Regions from separate parts of the Cytobacillus kochii genome, predicted to be linked through region 4. Evidence: riboswitches for the same ligand, from Rfam matches in the RefSeq annotation. Region 4 holds a riboswitch; each other region holds the start of a gene.
The links. Region 4 has a riboswitch for thiamine pyrophosphate ahead of thiW (energy coupling factor transporter S component ThiW). Riboswitches for the same ligand answer to the same signal wherever they lie in the genome.

Region 1 (4,873 bases), 2.1 Mb from region 4:
AGGTTCGGGGACAAGGCAATCATTTGACCACCTGATCGAATCTCATCAAATGAGAGTCAAATCCACCTTCATCATCAGCTCTACCCAAGGAATAAAAAGTAGTGTAAAAAGTGGACTAGGACTCGCCTTACTATCCGAGGCAGCCATACAAGAGGAATTAACATACGGTCTATTAAAGATTGTACCGATAGAAGGCCTTTATGCAAAACGAGCCTTTTCTTATATCCTAACCAAAGGGACAAACCTTAATCGCAATACGCAATTATTAGTCGATACATTGAAATATGGTCCTGAAGCTTAGTATTTAAACAAACGTTTGATTAAATGGGAGGAATAAACAAGTTACAGGTTCTACTTTTCTCCAGATTGTTATTTAAACAACTGGAGAATAGCACGAGGAACGGCAAAGATGTAATCTGCAAACGTCAAGGTATTTTCAACTTTGTCAAATCTCTCTTCGAATCGATCCTGATATTTAGTAAGGTTATTTGTGACAACCTCTCCTTGAATGGGTTCCAGGCGATTTTTAAAACGAATGCGAATCGATTTTCCCTTCTGCCAATCGCCAGAGTTACTGATTTGAAAATGAATATGCGCTTCAGAAGAGTTACCTGAGTTCCCACATTTGCCAAGTAATTGTTTTTGGCGAACTTGTTCTCCTTCTTTCACAATAATCGTATCTTTTTTAAAATGAGCAATCATACTATATTCTTTATGTGCATGCTCAATCACAATATAGTTGCCTGGCGGGTGTTCTTCATCCATCTGCCCAGGTATATTGTCATCGAGGCCATCGACTACCTGAATGACCGTTCCATCTTGCGGAGCAATGACTTCGGCCCCAAAAGCATAATAACTTTCATTCTTTTCCGGTCTACCATTATATGTAGAGCCATCCTTCACCTTTAAAAGGTCATAGGCATATCTTTGATGTTCATAAGCGTAATGATAATTAATGAATTCATTTGTGCCACCCCAAAATATAAACCATTCATCCATTACTGGCATAATATATTCATTCTTCGTATAGATCTTATCTGTTTCAGGAAAGACAAAATATGGTTTTAAGTAGAGGCTTGCAATCGTATGCTTTTCGTCGAATCCAACGACGACCGCTTTTGCTTTTGTATGATCCACCCATACGAATTGATCGACATTTAAGACATTCGTCTGTGAGACTAATTGATAACTTTGTACACCTGCATTAAAAGATGAACCCATCTGGACAAAATCGGCCCTTGATACCATCCCTTGAAACACTTTTGAGGTTGCATTATAAATTTCCTTAAAATCTTCTTTTAACCAATGATCTATAAACCAATCAGTATCCATTGACCCGACCATTCCATCTACCCCCTAGGTTTCTATTCTTTATATAGAAGAGAAAATCAAACGATTCTCAAGAAATATTTTGCAGTTAATAGTTAGAAAACCACCAATAGTTACTTTAATTCGACTTGAATCTTCTAACTTTCCTTCCAAATCTCCTCTTATAGCAAGTCCTAAATTTTCATCCTGTAATTCGCCATTTACATATAGCTTTTCACCATTAATCCAGTAATTCTCAACTAGTATATGATCTCCCTGATGGTTCACTTCAAAAACCTTCTTCATGTAAATCACTCCTCGTTTATTTTTACGACTAACTCGGGAATAAGTTTCACAAATAATCTGTTTTTCTCTTACCAAAAAAAAGATTCTTGAATTATGATGAAAGTCATAGTATATTCTAACCGAGGATAAATTTAATACTTCCACAAGGGGAGCCTAATATGGCTGAGAGTGAGCGAGTTCGTTCTGACCCTAAGAACCTGTTAGATAATGCTAGCGTAGGGATCGTGGTTTTGGATATGAGCAATACTAGGCATCCATCACCGCCTATGTATTGCTTTTTTTCATGACAAAAAAGTAATACAGGTTTACTCGTTCGCTTCTCTTTTCGGAGAAGGAGGAAAAACATGAAACAAAATAAAACACTTTTTATGGTGGAAATTGCTATATTTGCAGCTTTGGCATTATTACTTGATTTCTTATCGGGCTTACTGATGGGGAGATTTTGGCCACAAGGTGGGTCCATCTCACTTGCTATGGTACCGGTTTTCTTAATGGCCTTTCGTTGGGGTATTAAAGGTGGCGTCTTAACGGGCTTATTATTAGGAGGACTACAAATCTTAACAGGAGCTGTTCCTTTTCATTTCGCCTCATGGATCATTGACTATTTCGTAGCCTTTGCTGTTGTCGGACTCGCAGGCATCTATATGAAGAAAGTTGTACAAAATTATCAAGACGGCCAATTTGCCAAAGCAAACATGTATGTTATTAGTGGCGTTTTCTTAGGAAGTTTCTTACGCTTCTTATGCCATTATTTATCAGGCATAGTCCTATTTGGTGCCTATGCTCCGGCAGATCAACCTGTCGCACTTTACTCACTCGTATATAACGGAACATATATGCTACCTACCTTTATCGTATGTGCCTTAGTCGTTGTCATGCTTTACACAACAGCCAATAAGGTCCTTCTGAAAAAAGCATATTAATCAACTAAAGGCTCTGGGGGAAACTCAGGGCCTTTTTTTTAAGATATCTTTTTGGGAGATTTTCGCACGATGAGATGGAACTGAGGAATCAGGGTGGCATGTACATCGGCGTGATATCCATAAGATAACCATGCAATCGACTCTTCACAATACTTCCAAAATGAAAGCGTCAAAAGCAGCTAGGCAAACCTCCATCATCTCTTCTATTTTCTGGCCGGCCATGATGATCCGAAGAAGACCATGATTTATAACAACGCCGAATCTGCAGATAGTTGGCAACCGACTCGATAGTTTATATCACGAAGAAGATTGAGTGTGATAGGAGAAATTTTATTAATATCGAATATAAAGGAAACGCAAACGAAATGAGCTAATGATACACATCATTAGCTCATTGGATTATAGTTAGCTCATTTGAATTCCCCTTTATGCCGATATAAGAGTGCCTCTTCATGATTCCTCTCAATCGAAATAACAGAAATTTTAATGCTGTAGAAATTGGGCTTTTTAATATTGTAATTTCTTAACGTTGTAAAATCGCATTTTCCTGACGCTACCCCGATTATGGAATAAATTTATTTTCTATACTTTATTATTCTTGAGTTCTTCGTCGCTATTGTACTCCAATATGTCGCCTGGCTGACATTCCAAAGCCTTACAAATGGATTCTAAAGTGGATAACCGAATCGCTTTTGCCTTTCCATTTTTCAAAATAGAAAGATTAGCCATCGTGATTCCAACCCTCTCCGAAAGTTCTGTGACGCTCATTTTCCTTTTCGCCAACATCACATCGATATTAATTATAATCGCCAATTCCTTCACCTCAGACCGTTAAATCATTTTCTGATTTTATATTTATCGCTTCTTGTAAAAGCCTTTCCAGAACTGCAGCGAATACTGCAATTACCATCGAAGCAAAGATAGGGACCATTCCGATTATTGCACCACCTGGGGCATCGTCTACTTGAGCTAACATAAAAACGAATGGCAAAATTGCCACATATAAGATACTGAATATGGTTGCACAGAGTTTTATATGCTTCAAAGCTTTTACGGAAATTTGCGAAAAAGCTTGGTTCTTGTCAATATAACTTAAAAGCTTAAAAGCTTTATAAAGTGCAATGTAAAAGGGAATTGCCGATAAATACATTCCGATTACAATGGGATATAACATATAGGCATAATCTGGATTTGCCGGATTATTAGGTAACCAAATCAACCCAATTATACCTAAGGAAAAAACTGGAGTACCAATAAAGAAAACGGCTATTTTTAAAAAGAGTGTTGAACCACGTTTCATAAAAAGCACCTCACTTATTTATTTCTATTTGATTTTAATATAAAATTTATCGTTTCACAATATTTTTTTGTTCCTAAACATTATTAATTTGTTGTTATAATCTTTGGATTTTAGACAAATATAAAAAAGCATTCCTTATTACAAAGAAATGCTTTAACTTAAAACTATTGGATTTATAAATCGTTCAACAAATTAGAAGGTATCTCATTTTCGAACATTCAATTATCTTCATTATTATACTTTTGTTCATTTAAAAAAGGTAAAGCCTCAGAAGAAGAAGTTAAAAAAGAGAAGTAAAGCGAACCTCATGTAATAATACACCTTGCAATACAAACCCTTCTTGACAAAGAAATATACAGCGCCCATACATTCTAGTAAACATAACGTCTCATTTATCGGGAATTCCAAAAAGCTAGAACCCTTGTGGGAACTGGCTTTTCGTTTGCGCTTTTGTTAGCCATGAAATATACATGCCAACATACAGTGATAAAGCACGAATTGTTCTTTATAAAAAATGAATGAAAATATGTATAAAATCCTCGCAAATCTCTCTCATTTAATGTGTAATTTTTACACAAAACGGAATATTGTATGTGTAGTTTGAAATAGAGCTTGAGCAAAAACACTTCGTAAATCCTTATTTTACGGTAAAAAAGAAGAATTCATTTTGAAGAAAGATTAATCAAAATGGATTCTTCTATACCAATTTTAAGGTTGTTTTTTATAAAAGAGTTTGATCATTTTCTGCCTGTGTTACTCCACAAACGTGCCCTTTAACTGAATATAAGAAGTCGCATTTCTTTCATTTAATTTTACTCAATTGGTTTATTACTTTCATTAACATAAATTTGACACCTTTTCTTTCATAAGAAAAGTCATTAAAAGTACCAATTAAATAGGTATCCATCTTAGGGTGATAAAATAAATAGGCTCCTGTGGCACCTGCATGTCCCCAGACATTAAATATTTTCGGCATGAGTAGTGGAACTGATTTAAACTGCATAATTCCATATCCATACTCAATTCCTACCCCATA
Region 2 (4,873 bases), 2.0 Mb from region 4:
TATCACTCCAATAATACTTATCGTCTCTCTATAGCTGAACTAAAAGAAAAACTACAATCATTATCCTATGTTCAGAAAGAGCTAAAAAAATGGAAAAGGTTAAATTAATATATTTGACCGCTCCCTATTTTTCGTGAGTTGAGCGCCTTCATTGACCAAGTTAATAATCGCCAACTCACTAACTATTCTTATATATACTGAATTTATAGGGATATCCTACCAACCCTCTAAAGGGAGGTTGTTGTTTGATGTCGTTTCTGATAAATTAGGATTCAACATGACTAGCATAATGAGGAGTTACATACATGGAAATACAAAAAAGTAGTACGATGATACAATCCTTGCAAATAGGCATTTCTATCATCGAATTAATCTATCAAAAAGATACCCCAATGAAATTCTCAACCATTCAAGAAGAAACCGGTATTACGAAAAGTAATTTATATAAATATTTAAATACACTTACACAATTGAACATGCTCTATCGAGAAAAAGGGACAAACCTGTATTACCTTGGCAGCAAATTGATTCAATATGGTACAGCCGCCTTTGGTAGTCGTGATATTGCCGATGCAATCACTCCTTATATGCAGGAACTTTCTTCGCTTACTTCCTGCACCGTTTCGTTTTCATTATGGACAAACAACGGACCAATTACGACAAAGATTTGTCATTCGAATGAACCACTTCATATTGGTACACAACTAGGCGGAAGCTTGCCACCAACATCTGCCGCGGGGAAGATTTTCTTAAGTTTCTTAAACCCAGTACTGACAAAAGATTGGCTTGGAAACGGGGATGCGATCGATAACGCAGAATGGCAAATGATTCAACAATCGAAAATATCCTTCGCTACCGAACCTTTAATTCCATCAATTTCTTCTGCTTCCGTCCCTTTGCTAGACTACCAAAATCAATTACTCGGTGCAGTGACTGTTGTTGGATTTAACGATAAGATGCCTAAGGAAGCAACGGATCCGATGAGCAAGCAACTGCTGAAGTTTCACTTACAAGCATCGTCTATGTTTGGCTATCGATATAAACAAGGAAAAAAATTGAACAATACTGATTGAGCGTTCAATCAACCGTTTTAACATCTAGAAAAATAAAATACTAGCGAGAAAATTAAGTTAAATTTTTAAAAATATTCTTTTCTACGAATAAATTGGAGTTTAGCTTCGACTTAGACGTACATTTGCTAATATAAGCACTTTACTAACTATCAACCTACAAAATAAGTCCATTTATTGAAAAAGGCCGCCATAAACAAAGATGACGACCTTTTTTATCTTAGTTCATCGTCAATCCATGATCAACGACTAGATTTTGTCCCGTAATCGCTTTAGCGCCTGGAGAGGCTAAGAAAACAACTGCTTCTGCTACGTCTTCTGGTTTTGTCACACGGCGGATAGCAGAGTTATCAGCCACAATCGCAAATACCTCAGGGGTAGTAACAGCACTTGCATCCGTTGTTTCTAATAATCCACCGGAAACCATATTCACATTAATATCATACTGTCCGAGCTCTTTGGCCATATTGCGTGTAAAGCCAATTAATGCCGCTTTGGCTGTTGTATATTCATGGTAGGCAACGACTGGGTTCTGGTAAAGATTCGTGCCAATACCAATCACACGGGCTTGCTGTGAATCCTTTAGAGCCGGAAGAGCAGATTGAACAACATTTAAGCTTGCTTTTATCGCGCCTTCAAACTGGGTTTGGTAGCTAGCCCAAGATAATTCCTCTACTTTCGCCTGTGCCACAGGATCAAATTTAAATTGAACTAATGCATTATTGACAACGATATCCAAGCGGCCAAAATGAGCAATTGTGTCTGCTACCATTGCTTTTACTGCTTGATGATCTCTAACATCAGCTTGGATAGCCAATGCACGATCTTGCCCGATTTGTTCAACTACTGCATCGGCTTTTTCTTTATTATTATAATAATTAACGACTACCTTGTAGCCTTCCTTACCGAACTTTTGAGCAATTGCAGCTCCTAATCCACGACTTGCTCCTGTTACTAACACGACTTCTTCTCTCACGCTATTCCCTCTTTTCAATAGATGTAATTAAAAATGTTCAGGAAAACAAAACAAAAGGCTCCCCGAAAATGGAGAGCCTACCATACGTATGCATATAGTTGGAAGATGCTCCCTACGATCGTCTTAACGAACAGGTTCTAAGGGTCAGGTTTTAACCTTCTCAACTCATTTTCTGAGTCCCCCTGCAACAATTTTTAATTATTTTTAGTTTAGCATACAAATAGTTTCCTAGCTATGAATCGAAGTTCAGTTCTTAATTGACCATTTCCTTTATGTTTCTCACCATTGTTTTAAACGGGGATTCTTATCTAAAATCGATTCATATTGTTTCTCATTACCGTAGAGGCTATTCGGGTCAAGCAGCTTATATCTCTCATACTTTTCTAATCGATCTTTTTCTTTTGCCCAGCCTAAATGCTTGACTCGTATTGTGGATAAACTGTGGGTAAGTTGGAAGATGTTTTCTGGAAATCTCCCACAATGTTGAGGTGTTTCTTTCCAGACAGGCTGAAAGGTTGATTCAACTCTTGCTAGAAATGGACGGTATAAGAAATGTGCTTGCCAGTATTCATCTTCACGATAATGGTCTTCATCCCACATATCATACAGTCTAAAACAGTACAGGTCGATAGTATCCTGTTTAACAAAGTCATCAATATAATCAATAAAACTCTCCTCAAACCATTCATCTGCATCAAGATTTAATACCCAACCTAAAAAACAATTCGTTGCTTCTAACCACTGTTGTTTTCTTAGTTCCACTTCATTGGCAAACTGGGAGCTTGCATTCTTGACCAATTTAATTGGCATACCTTTTAGTTCTTGCAAGAAAATCGATATAGTCTGATCAGTACTAGCATCATCTATAATCACAGCTTCATCGATAAATGGCTTTACTTTCATTAACATCGTTTGTAAATAACGACCTTCTTCATTCTTCACAATCATCGATAAGCGAATTTGATGGCTTTCTGCTTTTTCTGGATAAATAGGTAGTTCGCTATACGCATACTGACATTTTTCTTTAAATGCGGGTATGCCTGTAAGGTCAGATGATCGATAAATATGATAAGCTGGGAGATGTGTGTCTACATGTAGATCCAGTCCCAATGCCACTGCTCTCACACAAAAATGTCGATCTTCTCCCCAAAAACTGAGATTTTTAATTTTACTAAAATGAACACCTGCTAACAAAGCCTTCCTGCTAATTAGCGTGCACGCACCTAATCCTCCTACTTCATAAACACCTGGAGTTTGTAACTGTTGAATAAAGGCCTCGGTTTGAACGGCCTTTTCTTCGTCTGTTATAACACCTTCATCCGCCTGTCTCCAGTGGGTATATTCATCTGTTAACCACACTTGCGGATAAGGAATTGTCCCCTCTTGCCAAGCCGTCCAAAATACCTCTGAAACAATTTCTTTTTTCGTGGAAATAAGTGTATGAAGGGTATCCGGGTGTAAAAGCAAATCAGAGTCAACTAAAAACAAATAATCAAATTCTTCAAATTTTGCCTGCTCAATAAGCATATCTTTGAAGCGAGCAACCTTCCAGATGAGAGCATCATTCCAGAAATGTGTAAAGTCGGTGCGAATATAGATACTATCTTCTTTTGCGGATAAAATCGCAACATCGTTCTTCCATCTGGCAAAATGACGTAGTAGTCTACTTGATTCTTCATTCTGATTATCATCTATGAAAAAATAATGAATCTCCATTGTATCCGTTTGTAAATTAGCTAACGAAAGCAGAAACTCTTTTAAAATATCGGGATCTTGATTAATTGGACTACCAATGAGAATTTTTGTATTAATCATAAGCAACATTAACGTTTATTGACAAAATCGTTCACCTCTCTACACTATATTCTCACCATGATTTGCTTGTGTAGTGAAATCAGAAAAATTGTAGCCAAAACAAAAAGCAGAGAGTCGTCAGAATCTCCCTGCTCTAATGATGGTGTATATAAGAAATAAGAACATTAATATCGCAATGACGAAGCCGATTTCTACTGCTGGTATATTCCATAGGAGAGATGATTGCCTGCCAAGGGCGGAACCGATAATTAAGCCTACCATTATAATGCAAAATGCCAGCAACACGATACTAAATGCTAGCCGGTTGCTGATACGGTCAATTCTCGTTAGAAATTTTTCACTGTTTGGCAAGTTCAACTCGAGCGGGATTTTTCCCTTTTTGATAAGAGCAATCAAATCTTTCAAATTATACGGTGCTTCCTTAAGAATATCAAAATACTCCCCGATATGCGCTAGCGAATCTTTCGCCAAATGATCAGGACGATATTTATTAACAATTAATCGTCTACCAAAAGGCTCAGCAATTTTTAAAATGCTTATATTAGGATCAAGTTTTTCAACAATACCTTCCATTGTCAACAATGTTTTCCCCACTAATGTTAGGTTTGTTGGGATATGTATATGATGTTGATTGGCAACGGAAAACAAATCATTAACCGCCTCGCCAATTGATATTTCACTAAATGGAATATCATAGTATCTTTCTCTTAGTAAATCAACATCAATTTTTAAAAGTTCAACATCGACATCATCTTGGACAATTCCCATTTTAGTGATGGCTTTAATGACTCCATCGGTGCTTTGCCGCAACATGGCAATAATTAATGATGCTAAATTTTCTTTCATATCCTCAGTTAAACGTCCAACCATACCAAAATCCATGAAAACAATCACATTTCCTGGTAATACACAAATATTACCTGGATGAGGATCCGCATGGAACACACCTTCCTCTAATATCTGCTGGAGGATGCCTTCAACGATTCTTTCGGCGATTAGTTGTTTATTAAAT
Region 3 (4,873 bases), 690 kb from region 4:
TTTTTGCCATTATTTTTGTAAAAGCGTATATCTTATTTCTCTAGAGAAGATAAGATATACGCTTTTAAATCACGTGGCGTTTTACTCCAATAATTGTTTGATTCTTTTCTTTAAGGATAGAAGTTCGGAACTTAAGATGATATCTTCATGTCTTGGGCGAGAGAAAGGGACGGTTAATTTTTCTTTAACCGTCGTTGGTTTGTTTGATAACACATAAATCGTATCGGATAAAAAGATCGCTTCTTCAATATGGTGAGTGATAAATACAATCGTCTTTCTATTCTGTTCCCATATATCGAGCAGCCATTTTTGTAAGCTTAATCTTGTGAATTCATCTAATGCAGCAAATGGTTCATCTAATAAAATGATTGGTTGAGGACTAAGTAATGCACGAATGAATGCCACTCTTTGTTTCATCCCACCTGAGAGTTCATGAGGGAGTGCTTCAAGTTCATGAATCAATCCTGCCCGTTCCAGCATTTTAGTCGCTTGCACTTTATTGCCGATCTCCCCACTTAATTCTTGTCCTAACATTACGTTATGTAAGACTGTTCTCCATGGGAGTAGGGAGGACGATTGAGGCATATAACTAACAGAACCTTTTTTATTTATAATAGGTTGTCCATTTAAAAGGATGACACCATTATCGGGTGGCATCATTCCACCGATTAAATTAAATAATGTACTTTTACCACTACCTGAAGGTCCGATAATTGAAACGAATTCACCTTCATTTACTGTCATAGAAATATCTTTTATTACATGATTTCTTGAATATCTTTTTTCAATAGATTTAAGTTGTAAAAGACTCATATTTGCTTCTCCTTTATATGCCAACGTACCAGTTTACTTTCGATGAGATGAATAAAGCCCAAAAGTATTAAGCTCATGATCATAATAATGATAATGGCCACAAAGACGCGATCTGTTCTGAAAGAAGAAGAAGCGAGCGTCATATACACACCTAGGCCATTTTTCGCACCTAGCCATTCAGAAATAACCGCGCCCATTACACTATATGTAGCAGAAATCTTAATCCCGGAAAATAAGGATGATAATGAAAAGGGGAGTTCTAGCTTCCAAAATAACTGCCATTTACTTGCACCAGCCATAAGCATATAATGTTTCAGGTTTTTAGGTGTATGCTCGAAACCGTTTAATGTGGCTATGACAATAGGAAAAAAACAAACAAGGGTGATCACGATTAATTTAGGTAATAAACCGAACCCAAACCAAATGACGAGTAATGGTGCTAACACAATAATTGGAATGTTTTGAGATAATATGAGTAAAGGGTAGATTGCTTCTTTTAAAAACGGAACTAGATGAAGCGTGATAGCAGTAAAAATTCCAATCGTAGTACCAATTACAAGTCCTATGGTGGTCAATTGTATGGTTGATAATAGGTGGGGGGTAAGGGAATCCCACCCGGCTATTGCTTCAGATAGAATACTTGTTGGAGCAGGAAGTAACCATGGTGGTATAGCAAATAGCATTACAGCGGTTTCCCACAAAATAATTAAAAGCAAGAGCACCAATAAAGCGCTCCAGCTTTTTATAAACTTCTGCAACATTAGCGGTACTTCTCAGTTAATGTATTTAAAGTGATGCCTTCTGGCTGGTAAAGAACTTTAATTTGAGAAATAACATTCGGACTTCCAAGCTCAACCATACGTTCATTCATTTTTGTTATGATAGGAAACAGTTCTGATAAATGACCTTCCATAGTCGTTTCTAAAGAGTTTACCTCATATGGAATACCAGCTTTATCAATAATCGAAATCGCTTCGTCTACAAGAGCGATAACGTCTAGTCCGTTAGCTGATTTTGGAATGATTTGTATACTTACTAAAGCTTTTGCCATTATTTTTTCCCTCCATTTGGTAAAAATTGATTTGTAAATGCTTCCTCTGCATCTAATGGTTTATCTAATAGATTATATTCAAGCATCCAATCAGCATAATTCTCCCATACTGATAAGTCTTGTTCTCCCCATTGTGCTGCATCATCTTGATATCGCTCTGCTAGCCAGAATTGAGATGCTTTTACCAATTCTTCATCTAAATCAGGCGCAGCTGCAAGTAAAATGTTTGCAGCCTTTTCTGGTTGTTCAATTGCAAATGTGTACCCTTTGGAAACGGCTTTCATAAAGGCTTGAACAATATCAGCATTTTTATGAATCATCTTTTCATTCGTAGCAATAACGGGTGTATAGTAATCTAGTTTTTTGGAGTAATCAGTCAGATATATCATGTTTAATTCCTCACCACGTAATTCCGCTTCTACTCCTGTCCACCCATAATAAATCCAAGAAAAATCAACATCTCGTTTAACAGCTGTAAAGAAGTCTGTGTCACCTATATTAAGAATGGAGACTTTATTAATATCTGCATGATCATTTTTCATTAAAGAATCAATCACTGATTTTTCAACAGGTGCACCGAACCCACCATACGTATGATCTTCAAAATCTTTCGGCGTGTGAATGTTTTTGCTAACTGGTGAAGCAAACCCCGAGGTATTATGTTGGATGATGGCTGCAATCGAGACGATTGGCACATCTTGGACTCTAGCTTGCGTGATTGCTTCTTGTACACTTACGCCAAAATCTGCTTTTCCTGAAGCGATGAGCTGATCCGCCCCTGTTTCGCCTGGCATCATGATTTCAACTTCTAATCCTTCTTCTGCGAAGTAACCCTCTGCTGCTGCAACATAAATGCCCGTATGATTTGTATTTGGGGTCCAATCAAGTACAAAGTTTACTTTTTTTAATTCATTTTCTCCCATTTCTGTTTGTGCATCTTCACTGGAATTCCCGCACCCAGCTAATAGAAACACGCTGAAAAGAAGCAATATGAACCATCCTTTCATTCCATTTCCTCCTTTTTATTTTTTGAAGGAAATAAAAAACGCCCAAAGGATTCACCATGGGCGCATATCAAAAACATATGAATTGTTTTAAATATGTTCCCTACGCTGCTATGAGGCAGATCAGGTTCAAAGGGTCATCATCTAAAACGGATGAAATCTCAACCAGCAATTACTGGTCCCCCCACATTTTGGTTTATTTGCGTTTTTATTTCCACCATTATTATAGCAGAAGTTTATTATAATGCTAGTCTAAATTAAGATGGGAGAAATATCCTGATTACCCATGGAAAACATTGCGTTTGAAGTAGTCTTTCTATCCATGTTAGTCTTAATTTTGTTATTTTGATTTAAATGTATATTTGAATGGAGGAAAAAATATTGAAACTGATTGCAGTTATCTTTGCAGCGAGTACATTGTTTTTAGTCCATTTCATCCAATCTGCTGATTTACGCGTTTATGCTGAGACATTAGATGTTTATGATATATATGAGGTTAAAGGGAACGAAACAATTTCTTCCATTGCTGATCAATTAGAAGTGTCTGAGGAAGAATTAACAATGATGAATCACCTAGAAGATCGAACGGTTCAAAAAGGTGATAAGCTTATCGTTCCTAAAGTAGAGGAAAAAGAAAAGAAAGAAAAGAAGCCTGACATTTCGTTAACATCTGAGGAGAAGGATCTTTTAGCAAGACTTATCCATGCAGAAGCGAAAGGCGAACCGTTTGAAGGAAAGGTAGCTGTTGCAGAAGTTGTGATTAATCGAGTGCAGGACGAACGTTTTCCTGATACCATTCGTGGTGTTATTTATGAAAATAAGCAATTTCAACCTGTTGATAATGGTTCGATTAATAAGCCTGCAGATAAAGAAGCAAAAAAAGCAGTAAAGCAAGCAATGAAAAATCATGCATTGCCAGATGAAACGGTCTTTTTCCACAATCCAACAATCGTACCGCAATCTTGGTTGAATACGAGAGAAGTTGTTACAGAAATCGGTAATCACCGTTTTTCTATGTAAAGCAAACCCTTCTATCTTATTGAACGAAGATGAACTAATGATAAGGAGCCATGGGTGACATCAGTCACATGAGGCTCTTTTTATCGTGTTAAAAAGGATTGCTAATAAGGAATTTACTTGCCTTTATTTGGTGTTCAATTATAATGGGAATTGAAATATAAATAATCACCTTACGTTATGTCTTACATAAAGGAGTGATACTATGTTATCAAATATTGGTATACCAGGTCTCATTCTTATACTTGTACTGGCCCTCATTATTTTCGGGCCGAAGAAGTTACCTGAAATTGGACGAGCTGTGGGAGAGACGTTGAAAGAGTTTAAAAACTCTGCTAAAGGTTTAGCTAATGATGATGAGGACTCTAATGAGAAGAAGAAAAACAATTTAGAGAAGTAATTTCAACTAAAAGTTGGCATATCTTATGTCAGCTTTTTTGTTTGTAATGAAACTTGCATTTAAGCTTGGATGACAAGAGGATTATATATTGTGTATAAAACGTGCAAACTCATTGGTTATCTTTTTAAAGAAAATGCCATATATTGATTACGCATTGCAAAGTTTCTAATACAAGGATAAAATTGAGGGTACGCAGTAGCGACAGATAAGAATTTATACATGTTAGTGAGGAATTTTATTATGAGTACATTTAAAGACGAAGTATTATCGCGTCGAACATTTGCAATTATTTCCCACCCGGATGCTGGGAAAACAACCTTAACAGAAAAGCTTCTTTTATTCGGAGGGGCCATTCGTGATGCAGGGACTGTTAAAGGGAAAAAGACAGGGAAATATGCAACAAGTGACTGGATGGAAATAGAAAAACAACGTGGTATTTCGGTTACGTCTAGTGTTATGCAGTTTGAGTATAATCAAGCTAAAATCAATATCTTAGATACACCAGGACACCAAGATTTCAGTGAAGATACTTATCGTACATTAACAGCAGTGGATAGTGCAGTTATGATCATTGATTCAGCAAAGGGG
Region 4 (4,873 bases):
TTGCTATTTTATCATCTGTGACTAAATATAAACGGTAATCCATTAGTTTTGCCTCACTCCATCTAGCCAAGTGGCTGCATTCATTGTACTAATCGTATCCATTAGCTTCACTCGAAATGAACCTAACCCTTCACCGGCATGTAAGCTCTTTGCTGCGATTTCCCCCGCTAGACTCATAGTAGCCATACCAATAACAGCCCCGTCAAACCAATTTTCTGAAACAGCAGCAGCAGTTGCTACTAATGAAGCTGTCATGCAGCCAGTTCCAGTTACCTTCGTCAAAAGGGAATCTCCATTATCAATCACAACGAATTGCCTACCATCTGTAATGACGTCTTCTTTCCCACTAATAACAATGAGACAGTTTAGAACTTCGGCTGCCTCCTGTGCAAGTGCTTCAGGTGCCATTTCAATTGCCCCTGCATCAACACCACGCGTTTTAGTATTATTACCAATAAGAGCTGAAATTTCAGAAGCATTGCCACGAATAATGGACACTTTTATTGTGCTAATTAACTCCTTTGCCTTATTTGTGCGATAATTGGTTGCACCAACACCCACTGGATCAAATATTACTGGAATTCCTTTTTGATTGGCAGTTTGTCCAGCTTTAATCATCGCCGCAAACATTGCATCATTAATAGTACCAAAATTAATTACGAGCCCATCTGCCATCATAGCCATTTCTTCTACTTCTAAGAGTTGTGTGGCCATAACAGGTGAACCGCCCATTGCTAGGGTCACATTGGCACAATCATTAATAGTTACTGTATTTGTTAAATGATGAATGAGTGGGGTATGTTCTTTTAACTGCTGAAAGATTCTCTCAACTGCTTCACTTGAAATCGTCATTATCTTTCCTCCACCTTTGCTTTGTTGTATAACTCATAAAAATGATTTGTCGGACCATGCCCATGACCGAGTGCTAGACTATGCTCAATCGCTATAGAAATATAATTCTTCGCAGACTGTATGGCCTCAACAAGTTCTTCCCCTTTTGCTAACCCGGCAGCAATGGCAGATGAGAGAGTGCAACCTGTACCATGGGTGTTTTTTGTCTCTACTCTTCGACCATTAAACCAGTTGAAACTTTGACCATCCCATAATAAGTCATTCGGTTCTCCTTCTAAATGTCCACCTTTTAATAAGACGGCTTTTGGCCCTAATTCATATAACTTTTTACAAGCTTGCTCCATGTCTTCAACCGTGCGAATCGTCATACCCGAAAGTACTTCAGCTTCAGGAATGTTTGGCGTAATTACAGTCGCAAGTGGTAACATCTTCGCTTTTAATGCCTCAATAGCTTGTTCCTTTAAAAGATGATGTCCACCTTTCGAAACCATAACAGGATCTAACACAATCACTTTTGGACTATAATGATTTAAACGGTCTGCGACGATTTTTACAGTCTCACTAGATGACAACATCCCGATTTTGACAGCATCAACCTGGATATCATCAAACACAGCTTCTATTTGGTCTTTTATAATATTGATTTCAATATCCTGTACCGATCGTACCTCTACTGTATTTTGAGCGGTAATCGCCGTAATGACGGACATGCCGAACACACCATTGGCGGAAAAAGTTTTAAGATCTGCTTGAATCCCAGCTCCTCCTCCTGAATCAGAACCTGCGATCGTTAATGCTGTTTTCATTGATGTAACCTCCAATAGCTTTATTCTTTATTAATACTCTTAATAAACCATATCCTAAAATTGCTCCAGTAAACGAGCTCACCATAAATGCTGGTAGAAATCCGAAAAGGGTGGCTTCTTGTCCTAAAAGTAATGTACTAATCGGATAAGTCGCTACTGCCCCTATCATTCCCGTTCCAACGACTTCACCTAGTGCTGAGAAGCCAATTTTTTTCGTTTTTTGATAAAGGAACCCTGCAAGTAATGCGCCAATCATACTCCCGGGGTAGGCAAAAACACTTCCTGTCCCCATCATATTTCTCAATGTAGATGAAAGAAACGCTTGACTAACGGCATACCATGGTCCAAGAAGTACAGCAGATAATACATTCGCCAAGTGCTGAATCGGAAAAATTTTCGCTATTCCAATCGGAATAAAAATGAGACTACTCGACACAGTAGTGATGGCTGCAATCGTTGCCGTCATCGTCATTTTTTGGATTTTATTCATAGACCTTTCCTCCTTTCGATAAAAATAAAAAAGCCGCTAGTTTGTATAAGCGGCTTTGGTCATCATGATATGTATGACGTCACTCGCTTCCCTACGCTAGTATTAACTAGATCAGGTTCAAAGGGTTCATCTCAGCCAAGTATTTGGCACCCCTAGCATTTATTCATATATAAAAAAATCCTCTACTTCCAAAAGGAAGCGAGGACGACTACATCGACACACTTCCCTCCACTGGTACAAACCAGATCAGGTTCAAAGGGTTTTGAACGGCATTCAATCTCAGCCTCTATGTGAAGGCACCCCCAGTGAAAACTTATAATATATGATGTCAATATAACATGAAATGATAGAAATGAAAATAAAAAACATGGGATAGAAACGATGTTGCGACATAAAACGTTATGATATGATATTTATATAACATTCGGGAGGACAGTCTATGGAAGATAAGAGTATTGTACTTATTGGGTTTATGGGGGTCGGAAAGACATCCATAGGAACGGAATTAGCTAAGAAATTACAGTGGGGTTTAATCGACACGGATGAACGCATTGAACAACAGTTCAAGATGTCAACTTCAAAAATTTTCCTTGATCATGGTGAAGAAGTTTTTCGAAAAGCTGAAAGCGAGTTGATTGAACAACTATCTGCCGAAGAAAAACAGATTCTTTCATTAGGCGGCGGTGCCTTTTTAAACAGTAAGAACCGCGAAATATGTTTACAAAACAGTACCGTTGTCCTTATCGAGCTCTCATGGGAAAAGTGGCTTGACCGATACCCATTGATTAAAGATACAAGACCGAAATTAAATGGTCTTTCTACTGATGAAATGTATCATCTATACAAAGAAAGACAAGCTCATTATCAACCATATCATCTAAAAATCAATGTTGACGGGAAAACAGCTGAAGAAGCTGCTGAATTGATTATTAGTGGGATAAGATAAAGCTAGTGATGATTATGGTTATGGTTCATTAGGACGTTTCTTCTACTATCTAAGTATTTCGCATTATCCTAAACGAATTTATGAAAGCCGGGCACTCCCTTGCTCGGCTTTCATTTGTGTTTGGTTCATAATAAATTGCTAAATAACTCCTTTTTGCGGGGCGCTCACCTCTGGCTTTCTTTCCGAGGGACTTACTAAACCCTTTTGCGGGGCGCTTATCTCTGGTTTTCTTTCTGAGGGACTTGCTAAACCCTTTTGCGAGGCGCTCATCTCTGGTTTTCTTTCTGAGGGACTCGCTATCCCCTTTTGCGGAGCGCTCATCTTTTGTTTCCTTTCTGAGGGACTTGCTAAACCCTTTTGCGGGGCGCTCAGCTCTGGTTTTCCTTCTGAGGGACTTGCTAAACCCTTTTGCGGGGCGCTCAGCTCTGGTTTTCCTTCTGAGGGACTTGCTAAACCCTTTTGCGGGGCGCTCATCTTTAGTTTCCTTTCTGAGGGACTTGCTAATCCCTTTTGCGGGGCGCTCACCTCTGGTTTTCCTTCTGAGGGACTTGCTAAACCCTTTTGCGGGGCGCTCATCTTTAGTTTCCTTTCCGAGGGACTTGCTAAACCCTTTTGCGAGGCGCTCACCTCTGGTTTACCTTCTGAGGGACTTGCTAAACCCTTTTGCGGGGCGCTCAGCTCTGGTTTTCCTTCTGAGTGACTTATTAAACCCTTTTGCGAGGCGCTCATCTCTGGTTTCCTTTCTGAGGGACTTGCTAATCCCTTTTGCGGGGCGCTCATCTCTGGTTTTCCTTCTAAGGGACTTGCTAAACCCTTTTGCGAGGCGCTCATCTCTGATTTTCCTTCTGAGGGACTTGCTATCCCCTTTTGCGAGACGCTCATCTCTGATTTACCTTCTGAGGGACTTGCTAAACCCTTTTGCGAGGCGCTTATCTCTGGTTTTCCTTCTGAGGGACTTGCTATCCCCTTTTGCGGGGCGCTCATCTCTGGCTTTCTTTCCGAGGGACTTGCTATCCCCTTTTGCGGGGCGCTTATCTCTGGTTTACCTTCTGAGTGACTTGCTATCCCCTTTTGCGAGGCGCTCATCTCTGGCTTTCTTTCCGAGGGACTTGCTATCCCCTTTTTGCGATGTCATCTAGATTTTTTCTTTTATTTTGTGCACAAAGTCTTTTTTTTCAACTTATAACTGCTTACTAGTAGATTGAACCCATCAGAATACCGATCAATCTATACGGTACTGTTACTTCACTTCATTACTAAATAATTCAACTATTTCTTCTTTTTTAAAACCCATTAATGATAATAAAAATAATTTCCACCACCATTAAGTGTATATTTCTCTTGTAAGAATCGTTGTATTGCGGAACTACTGATTGCTCCTCCACACCAATCATAAATCGCCGTCTTTGTTACTTTTTCTGATGGAAAAAGAATAATAAAGTCATTGATTGCTTCACTTAATGCATCATAAGATGAAATGTTCCTCCTACATTTTGAGCAATGAAATTTGCGCAAACTCGCTCGCCTCATCTGCCCACTGCACTCTCGACAAACCACTCCTTTTACCAAATCCTCCGTACAATAATCGATTTTTCTAGCATAATTCATTTCTTCTTTATGATGACTCAAAAAAGTGTGAACAATTTTTGTATGAAATGGAGAGTGTTGAATGTCTATTTGATTTAGTTCTCTTAATAATCGTGGAATTTGCGGTGGAAGAATAACATTTTGTTTCTTTGTACGGTCATATAACATAAACTCGGGATGAACAAAAACAAG

Region 1: it holds a riboswitch for thiamine pyrophosphate, as region 4 does, so the genes downstream of both, thiT (energy-coupled thiamine transporter ThiT) here and thiW (energy coupling factor transporter S component ThiW) in region 4, are expected to answer to the same signal.
Region 2: it holds a riboswitch for thiamine pyrophosphate, as region 4 does, so the genes downstream of both, LG276_RS02135 (3-oxoacyl-ACP reductase) here and thiW (energy coupling factor transporter S component ThiW) in region 4, are expected to answer to the same signal.
Region 3: it holds a riboswitch for thiamine pyrophosphate, as region 4 does, so the genes downstream of both, LG276_RS09050 (ABC transporter substrate-binding protein) here and thiW (energy coupling factor transporter S component ThiW) in region 4, are expected to answer to the same signal.

What each region holds. Positions count from the first base shown of each region.
Region 1 is NZ_CP085254.1:311,156-316,028, reverse strand. It holds gene LG276_RS01795 (LysR family transcriptional regulator) at 1-301, shown strand, start outside; gene LG276_RS01790 (peptidoglycan DD-metalloendopeptidase family protein) at 370-1,344, opposite strand; gene LG276_RS01785 (hypothetical protein) at 1,372-1,614, opposite strand; TPP riboswitch at 1,750-1,854, shown strand; gene thiT (energy-coupled thiamine transporter ThiT) at 1,959-2,537, shown strand; gene LG276_RS01775 (helix-turn-helix transcriptional regulator) at 3,120-3,350, opposite strand; gene LG276_RS01770 (DUF2975 domain-containing protein) at 3,361-3,837, opposite strand; gene LG276_RS01765 (serine hydrolase) at 4,640-4,873, opposite strand, start outside.
Region 2 is NZ_CP085254.1:377,333-382,205, reverse strand. It holds gene LG276_RS02145 (polysaccharide biosynthesis protein) at 1-108, shown strand, start outside; gene LG276_RS02140 (IclR family transcriptional regulator) at 306-1,073, shown strand; gene LG276_RS02135 (3-oxoacyl-ACP reductase) at 1,291-2,046, opposite strand; TPP riboswitch at 2,139-2,240, opposite strand; gene LG276_RS02130 (glycosyltransferase family 2 protein) at 2,326-3,861, opposite strand; gene LG276_RS02125 (AarF/ABC1/UbiB kinase family protein) at 3,979-4,873, opposite strand, start outside.
Region 3 is NZ_CP085254.1:1,706,247-1,711,119, forward strand. It holds gene LG276_RS09035 (ABC transporter ATP-binding protein) at 82-813, opposite strand; gene LG276_RS09040 (ABC transporter permease) at 810-1,574, opposite strand; gene LG276_RS09045 (thiamine-binding protein) at 1,574-1,864, opposite strand; gene LG276_RS09050 (ABC transporter substrate-binding protein) at 1,864-2,871, opposite strand; TPP riboswitch at 2,952-3,064, opposite strand; gene LG276_RS09055 (cell wall hydrolase) at 3,250-3,888, shown strand; gene LG276_RS09060 (twin-arginine translocase TatA/TatE family subunit) at 4,091-4,285, shown strand; gene LG276_RS09065 (peptide chain release factor 3) at 4,526-4,873, shown strand, end outside.
Region 4 is NZ_CP085254.1:2,395,814-2,400,686, forward strand. It holds gene thiE (thiamine phosphate synthase) at 1-43, opposite strand, end outside; gene thiM (hydroxyethylthiazole kinase) at 43-852, opposite strand; gene thiD (bifunctional hydroxymethylpyrimidine kinase/phosphomethylpyrimidine kinase) at 852-1,658, opposite strand; gene thiW (energy coupling factor transporter S component ThiW) at 1,627-2,148, opposite strand; TPP riboswitch at 2,220-2,312, opposite strand; TPP riboswitch at 2,355-2,462, opposite strand; gene LG276_RS12440 (shikimate kinase) at 2,588-3,094, shown strand; gene LG276_RS12445 (hypothetical protein) at 3,233-4,180, opposite strand; gene LG276_RS12450 (nuclease-related domain-containing protein) at 4,388-4,873, opposite strand, start outside.